DNA from 2 places in the Clostridium taeniosporum genome. Region 1 is predicted to be linked to the other one. Evidence: a T-box and tRNA genes for the amino acid it is inferred to sense, from the RefSeq annotation. Region 1 holds a T-box; the other holds one or more tRNA genes.
The links. A T-box is a leader RNA that pairs with one kind of tRNA and senses whether it is charged. The one in region 1 lies ahead of asnS (asparagine--tRNA ligase), so its partner is inferred to be a tRNA-Asn.
Positions count from the first base shown of each region.

Region 2: it has a tRNA-Asn gene. The T-box ahead of asnS (asparagine--tRNA ligase) is inferred to sense a tRNA for this amino acid. The anticodon was not compared.

Region 1 covers NZ_CP017253.2:139,901-151,036, forward strand. Annotated here, with positions in the region: gene BGI42_RS00590 (methionine ABC transporter permease) at 1-54, shown strand, start outside; gene BGI42_RS00595 (MetQ/NlpA family ABC transporter substrate-binding protein) at 104-937, shown strand; gene asnS (asparagine--tRNA ligase) at 1,345-2,739, opposite strand; T-box leader at 3,028-3,265, opposite strand; gene BGI42_RS00605 (metallophosphoesterase family protein) at 3,318-4,016, opposite strand; gene BGI42_RS00610 (M24 family metallopeptidase) at 4,292-5,368, shown strand; gene murC (UDP-N-acetylmuramate--L-alanine ligase) at 5,688-7,070, opposite strand; gene purR (pur operon repressor) at 7,363-8,178, shown strand; gene spoVG (septation regulator SpoVG) at 8,297-8,572, shown strand; gene glmU (bifunctional UDP-N-acetylglucosamine diphosphorylase/glucosamine-1-phosphate N-acetyltransferase GlmU) at 8,755-10,122, shown strand; gene BGI42_RS00635 (ribose-phosphate diphosphokinase) at 10,168-11,127, shown strand.
Region 2 covers NZ_CP017253.2:395,274-406,409, reverse strand. Annotated here, with positions in the region: gene BGI42_RS02025 (hypothetical protein) at 1-920, opposite strand, end outside; gene BGI42_RS02020 (sensor histidine kinase) at 917-2,314, opposite strand; gene BGI42_RS02015 (response regulator transcription factor) at 2,319-3,008, opposite strand; gene BGI42_RS02010 (polysaccharide deacetylase family protein) at 3,218-4,177, opposite strand; tRNA gene BGI42_RS02005 (tRNA-Asn) at 4,484-4,558, opposite strand; rRNA gene BGI42_RS02000 (23S ribosomal RNA) at 4,613-7,521, opposite strand; tRNA gene BGI42_RS01995 (tRNA-Ile) at 7,792-7,868, opposite strand; rRNA gene BGI42_RS01990 (16S ribosomal RNA) at 7,988-9,501, opposite strand; tRNA gene BGI42_RS01985 (tRNA-Arg) at 10,791-10,867, opposite strand; tRNA gene BGI42_RS01980 (tRNA-Gly) at 10,908-10,981, opposite strand; tRNA gene BGI42_RS01975 (tRNA-Gly) at 11,008-11,082, opposite strand; tRNA gene BGI42_RS01970 (tRNA-Leu) at 11,088-11,136, opposite strand, start outside.

The sequences.
Region 1 (11,136 bases):
GTACAGCTTCTACAATTTTTAGGGAATTATTTTTATAGAAAATTATCAAAGTAAATTTTAAAATTAATTATAAAATAAGCAATAATTTAAGGGGGAAAAATAAATGAAAAAGAAATCTATATTATCAACAATATTAGCAGGAGTACTTATATTTAGTTTAGTAGGATGTGGAAGCATAAATAATGGAGCAGAGAGTTATAATAAAAAAGATGATAAAACAATAAAAATAGGTGTTACACCCATACCACATAAAGAAATAGCAGAAATAGCAAAGCCTATACTTGAAAAAGAAGGATATAAGCTTGAAATAATTGAGTTTACTGATTATGTTCAGCCTAATGTAGCATTAGCAGAAGGAGATTTAGATGCTAATTATTTTCAACATATTCCGTATTTAAATGAACAAAATGAATCAAAAGGGTTAAATTTAGTTTATACAGCAGCAATCCATTTAGAACCAATGGGGCTATATTCAAATAAGATAAAAAGTTTAGATGAATTATCTAATGGAGATACAATAGCGATACCTAATGATCCATCAAATGAAGCAAGAGCATTAAAGTTATTAGCTTCAAAAGGAATTATAAAAGTATCAGATGGTGAATTAATTACACCAAAGGATATAACAGAAAACAGCAAAAAATTAAAATTTAATGAATTAGAAGCAGCAAGCATACCAAGAGTATTAGAGGATTCTGAAGCAGCTGTAATAAATGGAAATTATGCAATACCAGCAGGATTTAGTCCATTATCAGATGCAATAATAAGCGAAGATAAGAATTCTGAAGCAGCAAAGCCTTATGCAAATATAATTGTTGTTAAAAAAGGTGATGAAGAAAAAGAAAAAATTAAAGCATTAACTGAAGCATTCACTTCACCAGAAGTAAAGGAATTTATAGAAAAAAAATATAATGGTGCAGTTATACCAGTATTTTAATTATTAAAATCCCTTAGAACATTATACTAAGGGATTTTTTGTTATGTAAAATTATATTTAGATTTTAAAATAAAACAATCATTTTAAAGATTTCATTAAAATGATTTTACAATTTAAGATTTTATTATTTTTATAGATTTAACATTTTGGATAATAATTTTTAGTTCTAAGTCAATGATTAAGTAATTAGAATATATTTCAATAAAAATAACAGCTGATATTTGCACTCACGTAATGAAGAGTAGAAAATATCAGCTGCACAAAAACTTAATGATTTATTTTAAATAATAACTCAAATAAATAAGTTGTTTTAACACAATTTCCGTGGGTTGTGTTATTTCATACATTTTTAACTAAGAATTAAATTTAAAAATCAAGTAGTTAAGTTATTTATAGTTTAAATTTCTCTAGAATTCAGAAGTTCCAGGAGTTCTAGGGAATGGAATTACGTCTCTGATATTTGTCATACCAGTGATGTACATGATTAATCTTTCAAATCCTAAACCAAATCCAGCATGTTTAGTTTCTCCATATTTTCTTAATTCTAAATACCACCAGTAATCTTCTTTCTTAAGATCTAATTCAGCCATTCTAGCTTCTAAAACATCAAGTCTTTCTTCTCTTTGGCTACCACCAATAATTTCACCGATACCTGGTACTAGAAGGTCAGTTGCAGCAACAGTTTTATTATCATCATTCATTCTCATATAGAATGCTTTGATATCTTTAGGATAATCTGTTACAAATAGTGGTTTCTTAAAGTGTTCTTCTGTAAGATATCTTTCATGTTCAGTTTGTAAATCTATACCCCAAGATACAGGATAATCGAATTTTGTATCGCATTTTTCTAATATTTCAACAGCTTCTGTGTAAGTAACTCTAGCAAAATCTGATGAAACAACATGATTTAATCTTTCTAATAATCCTTTATCAACAAATGAATTGAAGAATTGTAATTCTTCTGGACATTCATCCATAACGTATTTTATAACATATTTAAGCATTGCTTCAGCAAGTTCCATATCGTCTTGTAAATCAGCAAAAGCTATTTCAGGTTCTATCATCCAGAATTCAGCTGCATGTCTTGTTGTATTAGAATTTTCAGCTCTAAATGTAGGACCAAATGTATATATGTTTCTAAATGCTAATGCGAAACATTCAGCATTTAATTGTCCAGAAACAGTAAGATTAGTTTCTTTACCAAAGAAGTCTTTTGTATAATCAATTTCACCTTCTTTAGTTAATTCTGGAGCCTTAGGATCAAGAGTAGTTACTCTAAACATTTCTCCAGCACCTTCACAGTCACTACCAGTAATTATTGGAGTGTGAGTGTAAACAAATCCTTGTTCTTGGAAGAATTTATGTATTGCATAAGCAGCAACTGAACGTACTCTAAATGTTGCAGAAAATGCATTACTTCTTGGTCTTAAATGTGCAATTGATCTTAAGTATTCAAAAGTATGTCTTTTCTTTTGAAGTGGGTAATCAGAATTTGACATTCCTTCAATAACTATTTCTTTAGCTTGAATTTCAAATGGTTGCTTAGCATCTGGTGTAGCAACTAATGTACCAACAACTGAGATTGAAGAGCTTATTGGTAATTTTGAAATTTCTTTAAAGTTACCTAATTTGTCATCAAAAACTACTTGAATATTTTTAAAGAAAGAACCATCATTTATTTCAATGAAACCAAAAGCATTAGATGCTCTTAAAGTTCTTATCCAACCTGATATTGTTATTTCTTTTGAAAGAAATTTATCAGTTTCTCTATAAATTTTTTTTATTAAAACTGTATTTTTCATTTATATTACCTCCATATTTTAATTCATTATATATTTAATTCATCTATATGATTAACATATAATAATGAGTTAATATTTATTTTTATTACTTAAAATTGTTTTAATATTTCTAATTATTTATTAGTACTATTATTTGATGGTACATAAATCATTTTTTATTTAACTAAATTTTTAGAAAAGTTATTTTTTTAAGGGATACTCATAAAACTTATAAAATACGGTATTTTATAAGTTATTCATAGATTTTTAGTAATATAATTTACTAAAAAACAAAAAAACTCCCGTCCCGTATGGGACGAAAGTATTAATTCGTGGTACCACCCAATTTGTCATATAAATAAATAATTTATATGACCTCTCTTAAAAATAATAACGAGATTTTCCCGTCTAAGCCTACTAATTTTTATTAAAACTTTCGGTTAGAAACTCAGAGATGTTCTTCAGAATAGACTTCGTATAAGGCTTACACCATCCCTTATTCGCTAAGACTACAGTCTAGACATACTCTTCTCATCAAAGCAATTACTATATTACATTGTGTATAATTTTACAGTATTTTTTTTGCAAATGCAACAATGTTATTCTAACCCTTTTTCAAAACTATTAATTAATTTTGCAGGAAAGTTTAATAAAGTCATATCTTTTACAATTCTAGGATATTCATATTCTAATTCTTTAATTTGAGTTTTTACTTCATTAATTTCATTGATATCTAATAAACAATAAGTAAGATTAGGTCTACCTATTTTAGGTTTTCCTATACTGCCACAATTTATATACATTTTTTTATCAAAATTTTTAACAGAAGGAATATGAGTATGTGCACAAACTAAAATATCCTCTTCCATAGTTTCTATTATATTTTTAGTATCTTCAGCATCTTCAAATAAATATTGATTAAGTATGCTTGGACTACCATGAACAAACAATATTTTTTTACCTTGAATATTAATACTAATAGATGATGGAAGGTTACTCAAAAAATATCTATTTTGTGTTCTAAGTTCATTATATGTCCAAGGTAGAGAAAATTTATTTGTTTCAGTTTCTCTTATAAAAGTATAATCATTATCTACAACAGATTTATCATAATTTCCTTGAATACAAAGAATATTTCTTCTTTTAATCATTGCGATAACTTCATTTGGATGAGGACCGTATCCAACTAAATCACCTAAACAAATAATTGTATCTACTCTTTCACTATCTATATCTTGTAATGCTCTAATAAGTGAATAAATATTTCCATGTATATCTGAAATTATTGCTATTTTCATAACTAACTCCCCTTATGCTTAAATATACTTGCTACGTTTTAAATATTAATATCTACTTAAAACAGCGAATAAATATAAAATTATTAAATATATTATATCATTATAATATTATTTTTATATGCAAAGTTATATAATAAATTTTATAGAATATTTTAATTTATAGTTTAGAAATAATATATAAAAAGCTATGCTTTGAATGTATGATTGTACATTAAGAATCTGTTAAGCTTATATAAAAATGGATTGATTATTATAAAAATTAAGGGGTTGATTTTATGAAGACTAATAGGGTTTTAAATGTAATAAAAGAAATGAAGTTGCAAGGACTTTCTCAAATTATAGTTACATCACCGGCATCAATTTATTACCTTGTAGGTAAAAGAATTTCACCAGGAGAAAGAATGGTTGTACTTTATATAAATTCATCTGGAAATCATAAGTTTATTGTTAATAAACTTTTTCCAATAGAAGAGGATTTAGGTGTAGATATTGTTTGGTATACAGATAGTGATGATGCAGTTGATGTATTAAGTAAGGTATTAGAAAGAGATAAAGTTTTAGGTATAGATAAAGATTGGAGTGCTAAATTTTTAATAAGGTTAATGGAACTTAATGTAGTTAAAGGTTTTGTTAATTCATCTCCAATAATTGATAGTCTAAGAATGATTAAAGATGCTGAAGAAATTGATCTTATGAGAAAATCATCACAAATTAATGATAGAGTTATGTTAAAACTTCAATCAGAACTTAAAGAGGGTATGACAGAAAAATATTATCAAAGATTACTAGCTGAGATATATGAAGAAGAAGGAGCTAGTGGTTTTTCATTTACTCCTATAGTAGCCTTTGATACTAATGGTGCAGATCCTCATAGTGAATGTGGAAGCACGAAGTTAAAGAAGGGTGATACAATAGTTTTAGATATAGGTGGAATATACAATTATTATTGTTCTGATATGACTAGGACAGTATTTTTTGGAGAAGAACCTAATAATCATAAGAAAGAAATATATGAAATAGTTAAGCAAGCAAATATACAAGGTATTAACAAAGTAAAGGATGGGATTAAATTTTCAGAAATAGATTTTGCTGCACGAAATTATATAGAAAATAAGGGATATGGGAAATTTTTTACCCATAGAACAGGTCATAGTATAGGCTTAGAAACTCATGATAAAGGTGATGTAAGTTCAATAAATCATGATGAAGTTAAAGCTGGGATGATATTTTCAATTGAACCTGGGATATATTTGAAAGATGATATAGGAGTTAGAATAGAAGATTTGGTATTAGTAACTAAAGATGGTGCAGAAGTTTTAAATTCAGTAACTAAAGAACTTACAATAATATAATATTGTATAGAGAGTATTATAAATTTTAGTTAAGAATTTAGAGGTGAAAATGGAGAGTTAAGTAATAAGTTTCAAATTGAAATTTAAATATATATATTTTTAAAGTCTATAGATAAAAAACGCTTAACTCTCATCTATTCATTTTCAATTTTAGTCATATGAAAATAAATAACAAGTTAAAGATGCTATGGATATCTTGTGAAATACAATGACTTGGAACCTGCTAATAGTTGTGCTATTAGTAGGTTCCAAGGAAGAAGTATTTCACAAAATAAACTAGCATACTGACTAGTTATTTATTTAAATGTGTATTAATAAATTATTTTTCTTGATTAAGATATTCTTCACCAACAATAACAACATCTCCAGCACCAACTGTAAGAAGTAAGTCATTAGGTTTAACAGAATTTTTTACATATTCTAATGCTTCAGCATGAGAATGAACATTTATACATTTAACACCTTTAGCTCTTAAAGCCTTCCCTAAATCATTTGAAGAAACTAATCCATTATTTTTTTCACGAGCTGCATATATATCCATTAAAACTACTTCATCAGCATCAAAAAATGCTTCTGTAAATTCATCAAAAAGTGTTTTTGTTCTTGTATAAGTATGAGGTTGGAACACACAAAAAGTTTTATTATGAGGTATTTTCTTTGATGTTTTTAAAGTTGCTTTTATTTCTACTGGATGATGAGCATAATCATCAATAACAGTAACTCCATTTACCTCACCTTTATATTCAAATCTTTTATGAGCACCTCTACATTCTGATAATCCACATATAATATCTTCATTATTAATATTAAAGATAAGTGATACACAAATTGAAGAAAGAGCATTTAATATATTGTGTTCTCCAGGATTATTTAAAGTTAAATTAAATAATTTTTTATCACCATTATAAACTTCAAAAGAAGCACAACCTTTTTCATTAAAAGTTATATTTCTAGCTGTAACATCAGCATCTTTAAGTCCATAACTTAAAGTATTACATTTAACTTTAGATAAGATGGTCTTTACTCGAGAATCACCAACATACCCTATTAAATAACCGTCTTCAGGAATTAAATTTGCAAATTTTTCAAATGTTTCAGTAATTTCATCTATGTCTTTATAGTAATCTAAATGGTCTGCATCTATATTTAAGATTACTCCAATATAAGGGAAGAAATTTAAAAATGAACGTTTATATTCGCAAGCTTCTGTTAAAAAGTAATCACTATTACCTATTCTAAAATTACCACCAATAACATCTAATTCTCCACCAACAAGTATAGTTGGATCTAAATTGGCTTTTAAAGTAATATTAGAAAGCATAGAAGTGCAAGTCGTTTTTCCATGAGTTCCAGAAATAGCAACATTGTATTTATGTCCCCTCATTATATTTCCTAAGAATTCAGCCCTATTCATTAAATCTATATTATTTTCTCTAGCATAAACAAGTTCAGGGTTATTTTCAGGTATAGCAGCTGTATAAACCACTAAATCAACATTTTTTATGTTTTCTTTACTATGTCCTATGTAAATATCAGCTCCAGCAAGTCTTAATTTATTTAAGATTCCGGATTCTTTGAAATCTGAACCAGAAACTTTATATCCACTATTTAATAAAACAGCAGCAAGACCACTCATACTTATTCCACCAATACCAACAAAGTGGACCTTTTTATCTCTATCTTTTATAAAATTGAAAGACAAAATATCAACTCCTTTATATTAATTATATCCTAAACAATAATCGCAAATTACTCTATAAAAAATATTTGCATACTTATTTATAATTATATACATTTTTCCATAAATGAAATACAAAAAAATATAATTACTCAAATTATTCTATGTTATTTTTCTAAATATGTGAAGAATTTTCGTAATTAAGAACTTTTGTTTTTAAAAACCATTGATATTGAATATAATTTAGAATAAAATATGAATGTTAAGTATAATAAAATTAAAAATAATTCGTAAATAATTGATGTAGGTGATTTTTATGGAAAAGTTAAGTAGAAATAATAGAGTGGTTGCTATAACAAAAATTTTAATAGAAAATTCAAATAAAATAATAGGATTGAATAAGTTTTCAGAATTATTAAATGCAGCAAAATCTACTATAAGTGAAGATGTAGTTATAATAAGAGAACTTTTAGAAAAATTTAAAATGGGAAGAATAGAAACAATTGCAGGAGTTGCAGGTGGAATCAAATATATTCCTATGATTGGTGAGGATGTAGCTAGAGACTTTGCATTAAAGTTGTGTGATCAATTAAAGGATGACGGAAGAGTTATACCGGGTAACATAATATATATGACAGATGTAATGTATAATCCAGAAATTATTAGTACTGCAGGAGTTATGTTATCATCATGCTTTCAAGATAAAAATGTAGATTATGTTATAACTGTTGAAACAAAAGGAATACCTTTAGCTTACGAAGTAGCTAGAAATTTAGGGGTACAATTAGTAATAGCTAGAAGAAACAGCCAATTTACAGAAGGAACTACTGTTAGTATAAATTATGTATCGGGAAGTAGTGGAAGACTTCAACAAATGTCTCTTTCAAAGAAATCAATGAAGCCTAAGAGCAGATGTATATTTATTGATGATTTTATGAAGGCTGGAGGAACGGCTCTTGGAATTAAGGATTTATTAACAGAATTTGAAAGTGAATTAGTTGGAATTGGTGTATTAGTTGATAACAAAGAAATAAACAAGAAGTTAGTTGATGAATATGTTTCCATAGTAGAGTTAAAAGCGGTTGATAGAGACTCTATAATAGAAATTCAACCTTCAAAAAGATTTTTATAATGATTCGCATAAATAGAACAAAATTTCTAATATTTAGATAATTTTAGAAGGGTTTTAAAGATTTTCGTAGAATTTATAAGTATAAGTATTTTTAAATGCAACTTGGAGGTGTACGAAAATGCAAATCACAGATGTGAGAATTAGAAAAATATCTTCAGAAGGAAAAATGAAGGCCATAGTTTCAGTAACTTTTGATAATGAGTTTGTAGTACATGATATTAAAGTTATTGAAGGTCAAAATGGGTTATTTATAGCTATGCCTAGCAGAAAAACTCCAACTGGAGAATTTAAAGACATAGCTCATCCAATAGTTATGGATTCAAGGGAAAAGATACAAAAAGAGATTCTAGATGCCTATGAAAAAGCTATTAAAGAACAAGAAGTTGAAGAATAATAGTTTAATATTGAGAAAAAATGAGAGGAAGATAATACTTCCTTTTATTTTTGTACAAATTTAAGATGCGTTATATAAAACTTGAAATAAGAATTTGTTTCAAATATAATTAATTAGTATGAATTTAAAGAATGTTATGAGCATATTTTTTTTATATGTTTGTAAAAAAAGGTGGGATAACAATGTATAAATATGCCTTAGTGTTAGCGGCTGGACAAGGAAAAAGAATAAAATCAGATTTACCTAAAGTTTTACATAAAGTATGTGGAAAAGAAATGGTTAATCATGTTATAGATACTATAAGAAAAGCTGGAATACAAGATGCTAATATAATTATAGGAAAAGGAGCAGAACTTGTTAAGGAAAGAACTGAAGAAAAAAATGTAACTTACTCAATTCAATCTGAACAATTAGGAACAGGTCATGCTGTACAATGTGCATCTGAATTTTTAAAAGGAAAAAAAGGCACAGTTGCAGTTTTTACTGGAGATACTCCGTTGATAAAAGATTCTACAGTTGAAAATTTATTTAATACTCACATTAAAAATGGAAATGCAGCAACAATATTAACAGCTATTGTTGATGATGCAACAGGTTACGGAAGAATAATCAGAAGTGGTAATGAAGTATTAAAAATTGTAGAGCATAAAGACTGTAATGAAGAAGAATTAAAAGTTAATGAAATGAATTCTGCTATATATTGTTTTGATATAGAATTATTATATAAATCATTAAGTAAATTAAATAATAATAATAAGCAAGGTGAATATTATCTTACAGATGTTATAGAAATATTAAAATCTGAAGGTAATAAAATAGGTGCAGTTGTAACTGATTTTGAAGAAACTATAGGGGTTAACTCAAGAGTTCAATTGGCTCAAGCTGAAGAAATACTTAAGAATAGAATAAATTTAAAACATATGGAAAATGGTGTTACATTAATAGATCCTAAAACAGCTTATATAGGTATTGATGTAGAAATAGGAAAAGATACTATAATATATCCTAATAATATTATAGAAGGAAATACTATTATAGGAGAAAGATGTCTAATATATCAAAATTCAAGAATAAAAGATAGCGTTATAAAAAATGAAGTGGATATTCAATCTTCTGTTATTTTAGATAGTAAAATTGGTAATAATACTACTGTAGGTCCATTTGCATATATAAGACCTGAAACTGAAATTGGAGAAAAAGCAAGAATTGGGGATTTCGTAGAAATAAAGAAATCTACTATTGGAGATGGAACTAAAGTTTCTCATTTAACTTATATAGGTGATGCAGAAGTAGGTAAGGAATGTAATTTTGGTTGTGGTACAGTAGTTGTAAATTATGATGGAAAGAAAAAATATAAAACTATTATTGGAAATCATAGCTTTATAGGATGTAACACGAATTTAGTATCACCAGTAGAAGTAGGAGATAATACTTATATTGCAGCTGGTTCAACTATTACATCAGAAGTACATGAAGGTGAACTTGCAGTAGCAAGAGCTAAGCAAAGAAATATTAAAGGTTGGGTAGATAAAAAAGGATTAAAAAAATAATTTTAATTATAAATTAGCCAAAATTTAAGGAGGTCTTCTTATATTATGATAAGCCATGAAAGAAATATAAAAGTTTTTACTGGAAATTCACACTGTAAATTAGCACAAGATATAGCAGATATATTAGGTGTACCAGTTGGGAAATCTAAGGTAGCAACTTTTAGTGATGGAGAAATATGTGTAGATATTAATGAAACGGTAAGAGGTACTGATGTATTTATAGTACAATCAACATGTTCTCCTGTTAATAATAATTTAATGGAATTGTTAATAATGATAGATGCATTTAAAAGAGCATCAGCAGGTAGAATAACAGCAGTTATTCCTTACTATGGATATGCAAGACAAGATAGAAAGGCAAAATCAAGAGATCCAATCACAGCAAAATTAGTCGCTGATTTGATAACTGCAGCAGGAGCTCATAGAGTTTTAACTATGGATTTACATGCAGCTCAAATTCAAGGATATTTTAATATACCAGTAGATCATTTATTAGGAGCACCTATATTAGCTAAGCACTTTATATCAAAAGGATTAGCTGAGCAAGATGATGTGGTTGTAGTATCACCTGACTTAGGAAGTGTAACAAGAGCAAGAAAATTCGCAGATAATCTTCATGCACCAATAGCGATAATAGATAAAAGAAGACCTAAAGCGAATGTTTCAGAAATAATGAATATTATTGGTGAAGTTGAAGGTAAAAGATGTATATTAATTGATGATATGATAGATACAGCAGGAACTATTTCAAATGCTGCAAATGCACTTAAAGAATTAGGTGCTAAAAACGTATATGCATGTTGTACACATGGAGTTTTATCTGGACCAGCATGTGAAAGATTAGATCAATCTGCAATTGAAGAATTAGTATTATTAAATACTATTCCAGTAAATGTTGAAATGGAAAATATTAAAATCACTTCACTTTCTGTTGCTCCATTATTTGCAGAAGCAATAAAGAGAATATATGATGATGAACCAATAAGTAAATTATTTGAAGTATAATCTCTTTTA
Region 2 (11,136 bases), 260 kb from region 1:
ACTTCATATTTCCCATATTTGCCAGTAAATTTATTACCTTCATATACTTCAGTAGCTATATAATCATTACCAACAAAATTTATACTTATATATCTATTTTTATCTATATTATCTAAATTTTTATTATCATTATTTATAAAATCCTTATTATTTATAGGATTAGCATTAAAATATTCATAATAATAATCATTTTTTTCTCTGTATTTTTTGTTTATGCTCCAAATTCCATTCATCCGTGGAACTATTAATCCAGATTTTTCTCTTATAGGTTGTAACTTATCATTTTGGAATGAAACATATACAGTCTTATATTCTTCTGTATTATCTTCTTCGTTATTGGATTTTATTCCCAAATATACCCCTACTGGATAATTATAATAGTTAATTAAATTACTATCTATTTTATTATTTTCTTTTTTAATATTACTATCTACAGGCTGATTAATTTGACTAACCAAACTAACATTATACAATGCTCCATTATAAAATATAAAACTTTCTTTATCTGTATTTTTTATGAATTCAAACATTATATTATTATTATAAAATACTGATATAACTTCATAATTATCTTTATTTAAATTCAAATTACCTATGTTATACTTTTCTTCATATGAAATAACATAATCATCCTTAACTAATTTTAATTTATAAGTTATATTTCCATAATCAATATCCTTTAACTTTACATATTCATTACATATTTCAATATCTTCTCCTATTAAAAATTTTCTATTATTAAGTGAATATATATCATTATCTAAAATTTTATAATCATTTATCCGCCAAATTCCTTTAATACTTAAAGAATTATTTTCTGGTGGCTTAATTTTATAAATTTTATTTTGAGTAATATCATTACATCCTATTATAAAAAAAGACATAAGAATAACTAAAATCATATTAATAAATTTTTTCATATATCTATCTCCCTTTTCTCAGGAATTAATATGGTGACTCTAGTCATTTTTCCTTCTTCACTAACTATATCTAAACTTCCATTATGAAGATTAACTATTTCTTCACAAATGGATAGTCCTATACCATTTTTAGATTTTGAATTAGCACCCTTATAAAATTTTTCTTTTACCCTTGGTAAATCATACTCACTTATTCCACACCCATTGTCTTCAACTATGATCTTTAATGCATTATTTTCTTCATTAAAAATAACATTAACAATACCTTTATTATTTACAAATTTAAATGAATTATCTATTAGATTTATTAAAACTTGCGTCATTCTATCTATATCTAACCAGTATATTTTATTTTCTAGATTAGATACCACATTAAAATTAATAGATTCTTTTAATGCTCTAGGAATCATATAACTTTCTATATATTCTATTAATTCCATTATATTTACATATTCTCGTTTTAATTGCATTTTTCCATTTATAAGTCTTGAAAAATCTAGTAATTCTTCCACCATATTAGCTAATCTATCAGTTTCCTTTTCTAATATATTAAACCCTAATTTAAACGTCTCTTCATCAGTATTATTATCTTTAAGAGTTATTACCCATCCCTTTATAGAAGTTAAAGGCGTCCTTAATTCATGGGATACTGATGATATAAAATCATCCTTTAATTGTTCCCTTTTTATAATCTCTTCAGCCATATAATCTAATGTATTAGCAAGTTGGGCAACTTCGCCTTCACCACTAACATTATTTCTAACTCTTAAATTTCCATTAGCCATTTTTTCAGCTATATCAGTTAACCTTTTTATAGGATTTATAATCTTATTAGATAAGATTAAACTAATAATTACTCCTAAAATTAATACAAATATAGATATTAGCATAAAAAGTAAAAATATACTTTTTAATTCATTATTTACTTCTTCTAAAGATATAACGTATCTAATTATTCCTATAACTTTATTATTATTTAAAAGAGGTTGCGAAACAGACATAACTTTATAATCACAGTAATTAACATTTCCAACATAGCTACCACTCTCACCATTAATTGCTTTTTTAACATCTGGCTTTTCATTTAACTTATCATCATTAACTCCTATGGAATCCATTAATAAGTTTCCTTTTTCATCTAGTATTTGAACTTCAGCATTGCTTTTATTCCAAAATGAATCAACATTATCATATATATTCTCAATTAATCTTGATTTATATAAATATTTATTATAAAAATTTGTTGCTATTTCTATTTGATTTCTTAATAAAGTTTCTGCATTATCATAATAATACTTCTTAACAAAAGTTCCCAAAAGAAGATTCATACAAATAACAATAAATAATATTAAAAATAAAAAATTTTTAATTAAAGTGTTTTTAATACTCTTCATTTTATTATCCTTTCCATCTATATCCCTTACCCCATATTGTTTCTATAAATTTAGGTTGTGATGGATTATCCTCAATTTTAGCCCTTAAACGTCTGATGTTAACATCTATTAATTTAGGATCACCAAAATAATTATATCCCCATATTAAATTTAAAAGCTCATCTCTAGAAAATGCTTTATTAGGATTTTTTAAAAATAATTTCATAAGTAAATACTCTTTAGGAGTTACATCTATTTCTAAATTATTTTTAAATAACTTCTGCGAATATAAATCTATTATAAATGGTTCCATTATTAATCTTTCTTCATCCTCTTTTTCTTCATTTTTATTTCCAATTCTTCTTAATATAGCTTTAATTCTAAGAACCAACTCCAATGGATTAAATGGTTTTATTATATAATCATCTGCTCCATATTCTAACCCCATTATTTTATCCATATCTTGAGTACGTGCTGTAAGCATTACAATTCCTATTTTAGGATATCGCTTTCTTAATTCATCACAAACTTTAAAACCATCTATCCCAGGAAGCATAACATCTAAAATTGCTAAATCAATATTGAATTCCTCAGCTGCTTTAAGACCTTCTTCACCTGTTCCTGCTTCTATAACTTCAAAATCATTTCTTTTTAAATTTATTTTAATAAAGCCTCTTATACTCTCTTCATCTTCAACTAAAAGAATCTTTTTCATATAAATACCTCCTATATACATTATACCTATTTATACTTTTCTTATAATAAAAAAGAGACCTTGCAGCCTCTTTATATATTTACTAGTTTATTTTGTAAACTACTTATTCCTTTGAACCCACTAATAACACAACTATTAGCAAAACCTAAGTTATTATACTTCACAAAATATCCGTCACATCTTTGACTTGTTATTTATTTTCATATGTCTTATTTTATACTTCTAAATTCATAACCTTGTTCTCTTAAATAATCTATTACTTGTGGTAAAGCCTTTGCAGTTTCTTGTTTTCCTGCAGCATCATGCATTAATATAACTGCTTTTTCTCTTCCTGAAACACTTTTTTTAACTTCTTCTAATAATTCTGATGCAACTTTAGCTTTTCCTTCTGCATCCTTAGATAAAGAATTCCATTCAATATAATGATATCCACCCTCTTGTAATTTTTCTTTTATTGCATCTTTTCCTTTCCAAGACATTAATCCACCAGGAAATCTAATTGTTTTAGTTACAAAATCTTTTCCTAAAACTTGTCTAAACGTTTCATTATTTTTTTCTATATCACTCATAAAGTTTTCAATACTTACAGTTCTATGTGGATATAAGTAATGATAATCATGTGAATATGTGTGACTAGCAATTGCATGTCCATCTTTTACTGTCTCTTTTAATAATTCTTTAGTTTTATCGCTCTCATTTATAGATTTACCTAATACAAAGAAAGTAGCTTTTACACCTTTCTCTTTTAATACGCTTAAAACTTCTGGTGTTACAGTTTCCGATGGACCATCATCAAAAGTTAAATATGCTACTTTATGACCATTAGCTCCTTCTGGCATTTGACCCAGACTTTGTTGATATAAATACTTCTCTACAAATTCAGCTGAATCTGCATTTGAATCCTCTTTCGCTGTTAAATATCCAGAATTTTCTAATTTAGGTTTTTCTTTAGGTTCTTCTACTGGAACTGCTTCTACTTTATTTTCCGTTGCAACTCCCTTATTATTAAATTCACTTGCATCAGCATTAATATTTTTACTATGAATATATTTAGCAGATAACATTCCTGCTACTACTACTGCTAAAACTATTGAAGAAAATAAAATTATTTTCTTTTTTTTATTCTTTCCGTTACTTCTTCTTCTTCTATAATTAATATTATTACTCATTTATTGTTGACCCCCGCACTTTTCCATTATTAATAGCTTGTCTACTTATTAAGTTCACCAAATTACTACACATACAATTATATAATACATTATTTTTACTTTTGTTACAAAATTATTACATGTATATATAAATAATTTAAGACAACAAAAAAGTGGCTACGCCACACTTTTAGTTGAAAATATATAATTGAAAGTTAAGAATTTTGATTGAAAGTCTTAAGACTTTCTAAAAATATATATTTTAAAGTTCTATACTTTCCTAAACATAAAAAAAAAGCCGATTAAATCGACTTTGAAATATCAAATTGGCTCCGCGAAGAGGACTCGAACCTCCAGCCTATCGGTTAACAGCCGAGTGCTCCACCATTGAGCTATCGCGGAATATTTTGAAAGAATGTTCTTTCAAAATTGCACATAATTTGTATACAATATTTATTGGTCAAGCCCTCGACCTATTAGTATCAGTCAGCTAAATATGTTACCATACTTACACCTCTGACCTATCAACCTTGTAGTCTTCAAGGGGTCTTACTAGCTTACGCTATGGGAAATCTCATCTTGAAGGAGGCTTCACGCTTAGATGCTTTCAGCGTTTATCCCGTCCCGACTTAGCTACCCAGCTATGCTTCTGGCGAAACAACTGGTACACCATAGGTCGGTCCATCCCGGTCCTCTCGTACTAAGGACAGCTCTTCTCAAATTTCCTGCGCCCGCGACGGATAGGGACCGAACTGTCTCACGACGTTCTGAACCCAGCTCGCGTGCCGCTTTAATGGGCGAACAGCCCAACCCTTGGGACCTACTTCAGCCCCAGGATGCGACGAGCCGACATCGAGGTGCCAAACCTCCCCGTCGATGTGAACTCTTGGGGGAGATCAGCCTGTTATCCCCGAGGTAGCTTTTATCCGTTGAGCGATGGCCCTCCCACGAGGTACCACCGGATCACTAAGCCCGACTTTCGTCCCTGCTCGACTTGTAGGTCTCGCAGTCAGGCTCCCTTATGCCTTTGCACTCTACGAACGATTTCCGACCGTTCTGAGGGAACCTTTGGGCGCCTCCGTTACTTTTTAGGAGGCGACCGCCCCAGTCAAACTGCCCACCTAACAATGTCCTGTCACCAGATTCATGGCATCCAGTTAGAATTCCAGTACTATCAGGGTGGTATCCCAAGGATGACTCCATCAAAGCTGACGCTCTGATTTCCCAGTCTCCCACCTATCCTGTACAGACAATACCGAAATTCAATGCTAAGCTACAGTAAAGCTCTACGGGGTCTTTCCGTCCAATCGCGGGTAGCGAGCATCTTCACTCGCACTACAACTTCGCCGGATTTGCAGTTGAGACAGTGCACAAGTCATTACGCCATTCGTGCGGGTCAGAACTTACCTGACAAGGAATTTCGCTACCTTAGGACCGTTATAGTTACGGCCGCCGTTTACTGGGGCTTAAGTTCACACCTTCGCTTACGCTAAGTGTTCCCCTTAACCTTCCAGCACCGGGCAGGCGTCAGCCCCTATACATCAGCTTTCGCTTTAGCAGAGACCTGTGTTTTTGTTAAACAGTTGCTTGTGCCTATTCTCTGCGGCCTGCTCTCGCAGGCACCCCTTCTCCCGAAGTTACGGGGTCAATTTGCCTAGTTCCTTAACTGCAATTCTTCCGCCGGCCTTAGGATTCTCTCCTCACCTACCTGTGTCGGTTTGCGGTACGGGCACTACTTCTCTTTCTAGATGCTTTTCTTGGAAGCATGGAATCAGATACTTCGGTTCCGTAGAACCTTCCCCATCACGCCTCAGGATTGTTAGAACGGATTTGCCTATTCTAACTCCCTAAACGCTTAGACTAGCATCCAATAGCTAGCACATCCTATCCTTCTCCGTCACACCATCGATAATAACGATAATAGTGGTATCGGAATATCAACCGATTGTCCATCGCCTACGCCTTTCGGCCTCAGCTTAGGTCCCGACTAACCCTCAGCGGACGAACCTTCCTGAGGAAACCTTAGGTATTCGGCCTGTAGGATTCTCACCTACATCTCGCTACTAATGCCAACATTCTCACTCGTAATCAGTCCACCGCTCCTTACGGTACGACTTCAGCCCGATTACGACGCTCCTCTACCGCTCACACAAAGTGTGAACCCGTAGCTTCGGTGGTAAGTTTGAGCCCCGGACATTTTCGGCGCAGGATCTCTTGACTAGTGAGCTATTACGCACTCTTTTAATGAGTGGCTGCTTCTAAGCCAACATCCTAGTTGTCTTAGAAATCCCACATCCTTTTCCACTTAACTTACACTTTGGGACCTTAGCTGACGATCTGGGCTGTTTCCCTTTTGACTACGGAACTTATCTTTCGCAGTCTGACTGCCGGACTGATAGTATCTGGTATTCGGAGTTTGATAAGGTTCGGTAAGCGCTATGCCCCCTAGCCCATTCAGTGCTCTACCCCCAGTACTCACATTTTCCGACGCTAGCCCTAAAGCTATTTCGAGGAGAACCAGCTATATCCGAGTTCGATTGGAATTTCTCCGCTATCCACAGCTCATCCCATGCTTTTTCAACAGCAACGTGGTTCGGTCCTCCACGAGGTTTTACCCTCGCTTCAACCTGGCCATGGATAGGTCACCCGGTTTCGGGTCTACAGCATGCAACTAGTCGCCCTATTAAGACTCGGTTTCCCTTCGGCTCCGTACCTTAAGTACTTAACCTTGCTACATACCGTAACTCGTTGGCTCGTTCTACAAAAAGCACATCATCACACACATAAGGTGCTTTGATCGGTTGTAGGCACATGGTTTCAGGTTCTATTTCACTCCCCTCCCGGGGTTCTTTTCACCTTTCCCTCACGGTACTGCTTCACTATCGGTCATCAGGTAGTATTTAGCCTTGGGAGGTGGTCCTCCCTGCTTCCCACAAGGTTTCACGTGTCTCGTGGTACTCTGGATCAGAACTTGATTGTTATAACTTTTACTTACAGGACTATTACCTCCTACGGTCCAACTTTCCAGTTGTGTTCGGTTAATTACAACTTCTCGTTAATGTTCTGTCCGCAACCCCAAAGATAAATCTTTGGTTTGGGCTCTTTCCCTTTCGCTCGCCGCTACTAAGAAAATCGATTTTTCTTTCTCTTCCTCCAGGTACTTAGATGTTTCAGTTCCCTGGGTTTACCTTCATAAAGCTATGTATTCACTTTACGATACATGGGGTTTCCCATGTGAGTTTCCTCATTCGGACATCTCCGGATCTCTGGCTATGTGCGCCTACCCGAAGCTTATCGCAGCTTATCACGTCCTTCATCGGCTCCTGATGCCAAGGCATTCACCATGCGCCCTTTGTAGCTTGACCTTTTACTCATTTATTGTCGCTAACTACTTTGTCAACTTCATATTTTATGTACTCACGTATCACAATACGCTCCGAGCATAAAATATTCGTTTCCTCGTATTTATCGCCACTAAACTTCGTAACATTGTTTTATTTGTTTAAAAACAAAAAAACAATTTGCCAATATTAATTTGAGTAATTATCTAGGTAATTATTTCAATTATTACAAAGAATATATTCTTGGCTTGTTGTATTATATACAATTTATTATGTGCAATTTTCAAAGAACAATGGTGGGCTTAAATGGACTCGAACCATCGACCTCACGCTTATCAGGCGTGCGCTCTAACCAGCTGAGCTATAAGCCCTCAACTTGAAAGACTTAGTCTTTCAAAATTGAACAGAAATCATTAAATAAACCTTCTTAATTAAGTAAGCATTTATTTTAATACTAGTTAAACGTCTTGTTAACTAGATTTCTCCATAGAAAGGAGGTGATCCAGCCGCAGGTTCTCCTACGGCTACCTTGTTACGACTTCACCCCAATCGCTGACCCTACCTTAGGTCGCTGCCTCCCTTACGGGTTAGCTCACGAACTTTGGGTATTGCCAACTCTCATGGTGTGACGGGCGGTGTGTACAAGGCCCGGGAACGTATTCACCGCGACATTCTGATTCGCGATTACTAGCAACTCCAGCTTCATGTAGGCGAGTTTCAGCCTACAATCCGAACTGAGACTGGTTTTAAAGTTTAGCTCCACCTCACGGTATTGCGTCTCTCTGTACCAGCCATTGTAGCACGTGTGTAGCCCTAGACATAAGGGGCATGATGATTTGACGTCATCCCCACCTTCCTCCGCGTTAACCACGGCAGTCTCGCTAGAGTGCTCAACTAAATGGTAGCAACTAACAATAAGGGTTGCGCTCGTTGCGGGACTTAACCCAACATCTCACGACACGAGCTGACGACAACCATGCACCACCTGTCTTCCTGTCGCCGAAGCGACTTCCTCGATTAAGAGTAATTCAGGAGATGTCAAGTCTAGGTAAGGTTCTTCGCGTTGCTTCGAATTAAACCACATGCTCCGCTGCTTGTGCGGGCCCCCGTCAATTCCTTTGAGTTTTAATCTTGCGACCGTACTCCCCAGGCGGAATACTTAATGCGTTAGCGGCGGCACAGAAGCCATGACAGCTCCTACACCTAGTATTCATCGTTTACGGCGTGGACTACCAGGGTATCTAATCCTGTTCGCTCCCCACGCTTTCGAGCCTCAGTGTCAGTTACAGTCCAGAAAGTCGCCTTCGCCACTGGTGTTCTTCCTAATATCTACGCATTTCACCGCTACACTAGGAATTCCACTTTCCTCTCCTGCACTCTAGATATCCAGTTTGGAATGCAGCACCCAGGTTAAGCCCGAGTATTTCACATCCCACTTAAATATCCACCTACGCTCCCTTTACGCCCAGTAAATCCGGACAACGCTTGCCACCTACGTATTACCGCGGCTGCTGGCACGTAGTTAGCCGTGGCTTCCTCCTTGGGTACCGTCATTATCGTCCCCAAAGACAGAGTTTTACAATCCGAAGACCGTCATCACTCACGCGGCGTTGCTGCATCAGGGTTTCCCCCATTGTGCAATATTCCCCACTGCTGCCTCCCGTAGGAGTCTGGGCCGTGTCTCAGTCCCAATGTGGCCGATCACCCTCTCAGGTCGGCTACGCATCGTTGCCTTGGTAAGCCATTACCTTACCAACTAGCTAATGCGACGCGGGCCCATCTCATAGCGGATTGCTCCTTTTATTGCTGTTTCATGCGAAACTACAATCTTATGAGGTATTAATCTTCCTTTCGGAAGGCTATCCCTCTCTATGAGGCAGGTTGCCCACGTGTTACTCACCCGTCCGCCGCTAATCCACTCCCGAAGGAGCTTCATCGCTCGACTTGCATGTGTTAGGCACGCCGCCAGCGTTCGTCCTGAGCCAGGATCAAACTCTCAATAAAAAGTTTAATCTTGACTTACTTTAAATAAAGAATTGCTGGTTTATTTTAATGTTTCTTCTGTTCAATTTTCAAAGACCAATTTTTTCTTTAGTTGACTTTATTGTCAACTTTTGTTTTAACTTGTCACCCTCAAGCGACTTTATCAGTGTAACATTTAGTTACTTTCTTGTCAACACTTTTTTCAAATGTATCTTTCCAAACATTTAATTCTGTGTTATTTGTTGTCACCTCTTAGCGACGAGATTTATTCTATCATATCGAATAATGTAAATATATATCTGATTGTCTATTTTTTTAGAATATATTTAATTTATTATTATTTATTTTTATTTTCTTAATATTCCTTATAATGATACACTAGGAAAAGTTTTTACCGCTATATTAATAATATATTACACTTCAATATTATTATGTACATATATTAAACAAATATTAAACAAAAATTATATTATTATTATGAACAAAGTGGCTATGTCACACTTTTTAGTTTAGAGTGAATAATTAAGAATTGAGAGTTCTGGTTAAAAGTCTTAAGACTTTCTAAAGATATATATCTTTCTATATTAAAACTTTATATTTACATTCCATTGAATAATTATCCCCTTAACTCTAAACTATTAATTCTTTATTCTCGAATCGCCTACCCACCCTCTCATTTTTAACTAATATTTGCTTTAACTTGATATTTATCAGTTTTTAAAATTTTAAGAATTTTTATAATTGATCTGTACAATAATAAAACCTCTACTTTCTATAAAAAAATAACTTTTAAAGTATTTTCATAAATACGTTAAAAGTTATTTTGCTTAAATATTATAATATTAATTAGTATTTCTTTACTCTATAAAATATAATTATATATTTGTAATACGTTCTCTTAAAGATATCCACAAGCATTTCATTTTTTTTGTTTGTAATTGTTGATAAATTATCTAAATATATTAATAATTCATTTTATAATTAATATTCTAACTAATATAATAATTTAACTTCTCTATAATTAATTTTTATAGTATAAATTAGAAGTCCCTATGTCTATATTCTATTATAAGTATATACTCTTCTTTATTTAATGCTATCTTAATCCACCTTTAATTTATTATTTAAACTATTTTTTTAATTCTATTTATTAAATTTAAATCTATACCTTCTACTAATTCTCACTAATAAGCTTGTTATAAATATATTGTTTTATATATTTATGTAACATATTTTAAATATTTATATTAATAGAATTAAAAATACCAACAGTTTATACTTAATACGAACTATTGGTATTACTATGTTTATGGTACATCTAACAGGATTCGAACCTGCGACGCTTGGATTCGAAGTCCAACGCTCTATCCAGCTGAGCTATAGATGTTTAAATATAATAAAAAAACAACTGATAACAGTTGTTTAAATGGAGCGGATAGTGGGAATCGAACCCACCTTTCTAGCTTGGAAGGCTAGAGTATTACCGATATACGATATCCGCATATTTATCTTGTATTATATTTAAACTGGAGCGGAAGACGGGACTCGAACCCGCAACATCCACCTTGGCAAGGTGGCACTCTACCATTGAGTCACTTCCGCATACTTGGTGCAGATGAAGGGAGTCGAACCCCCACGCCGTAAAGCGCTAGATCC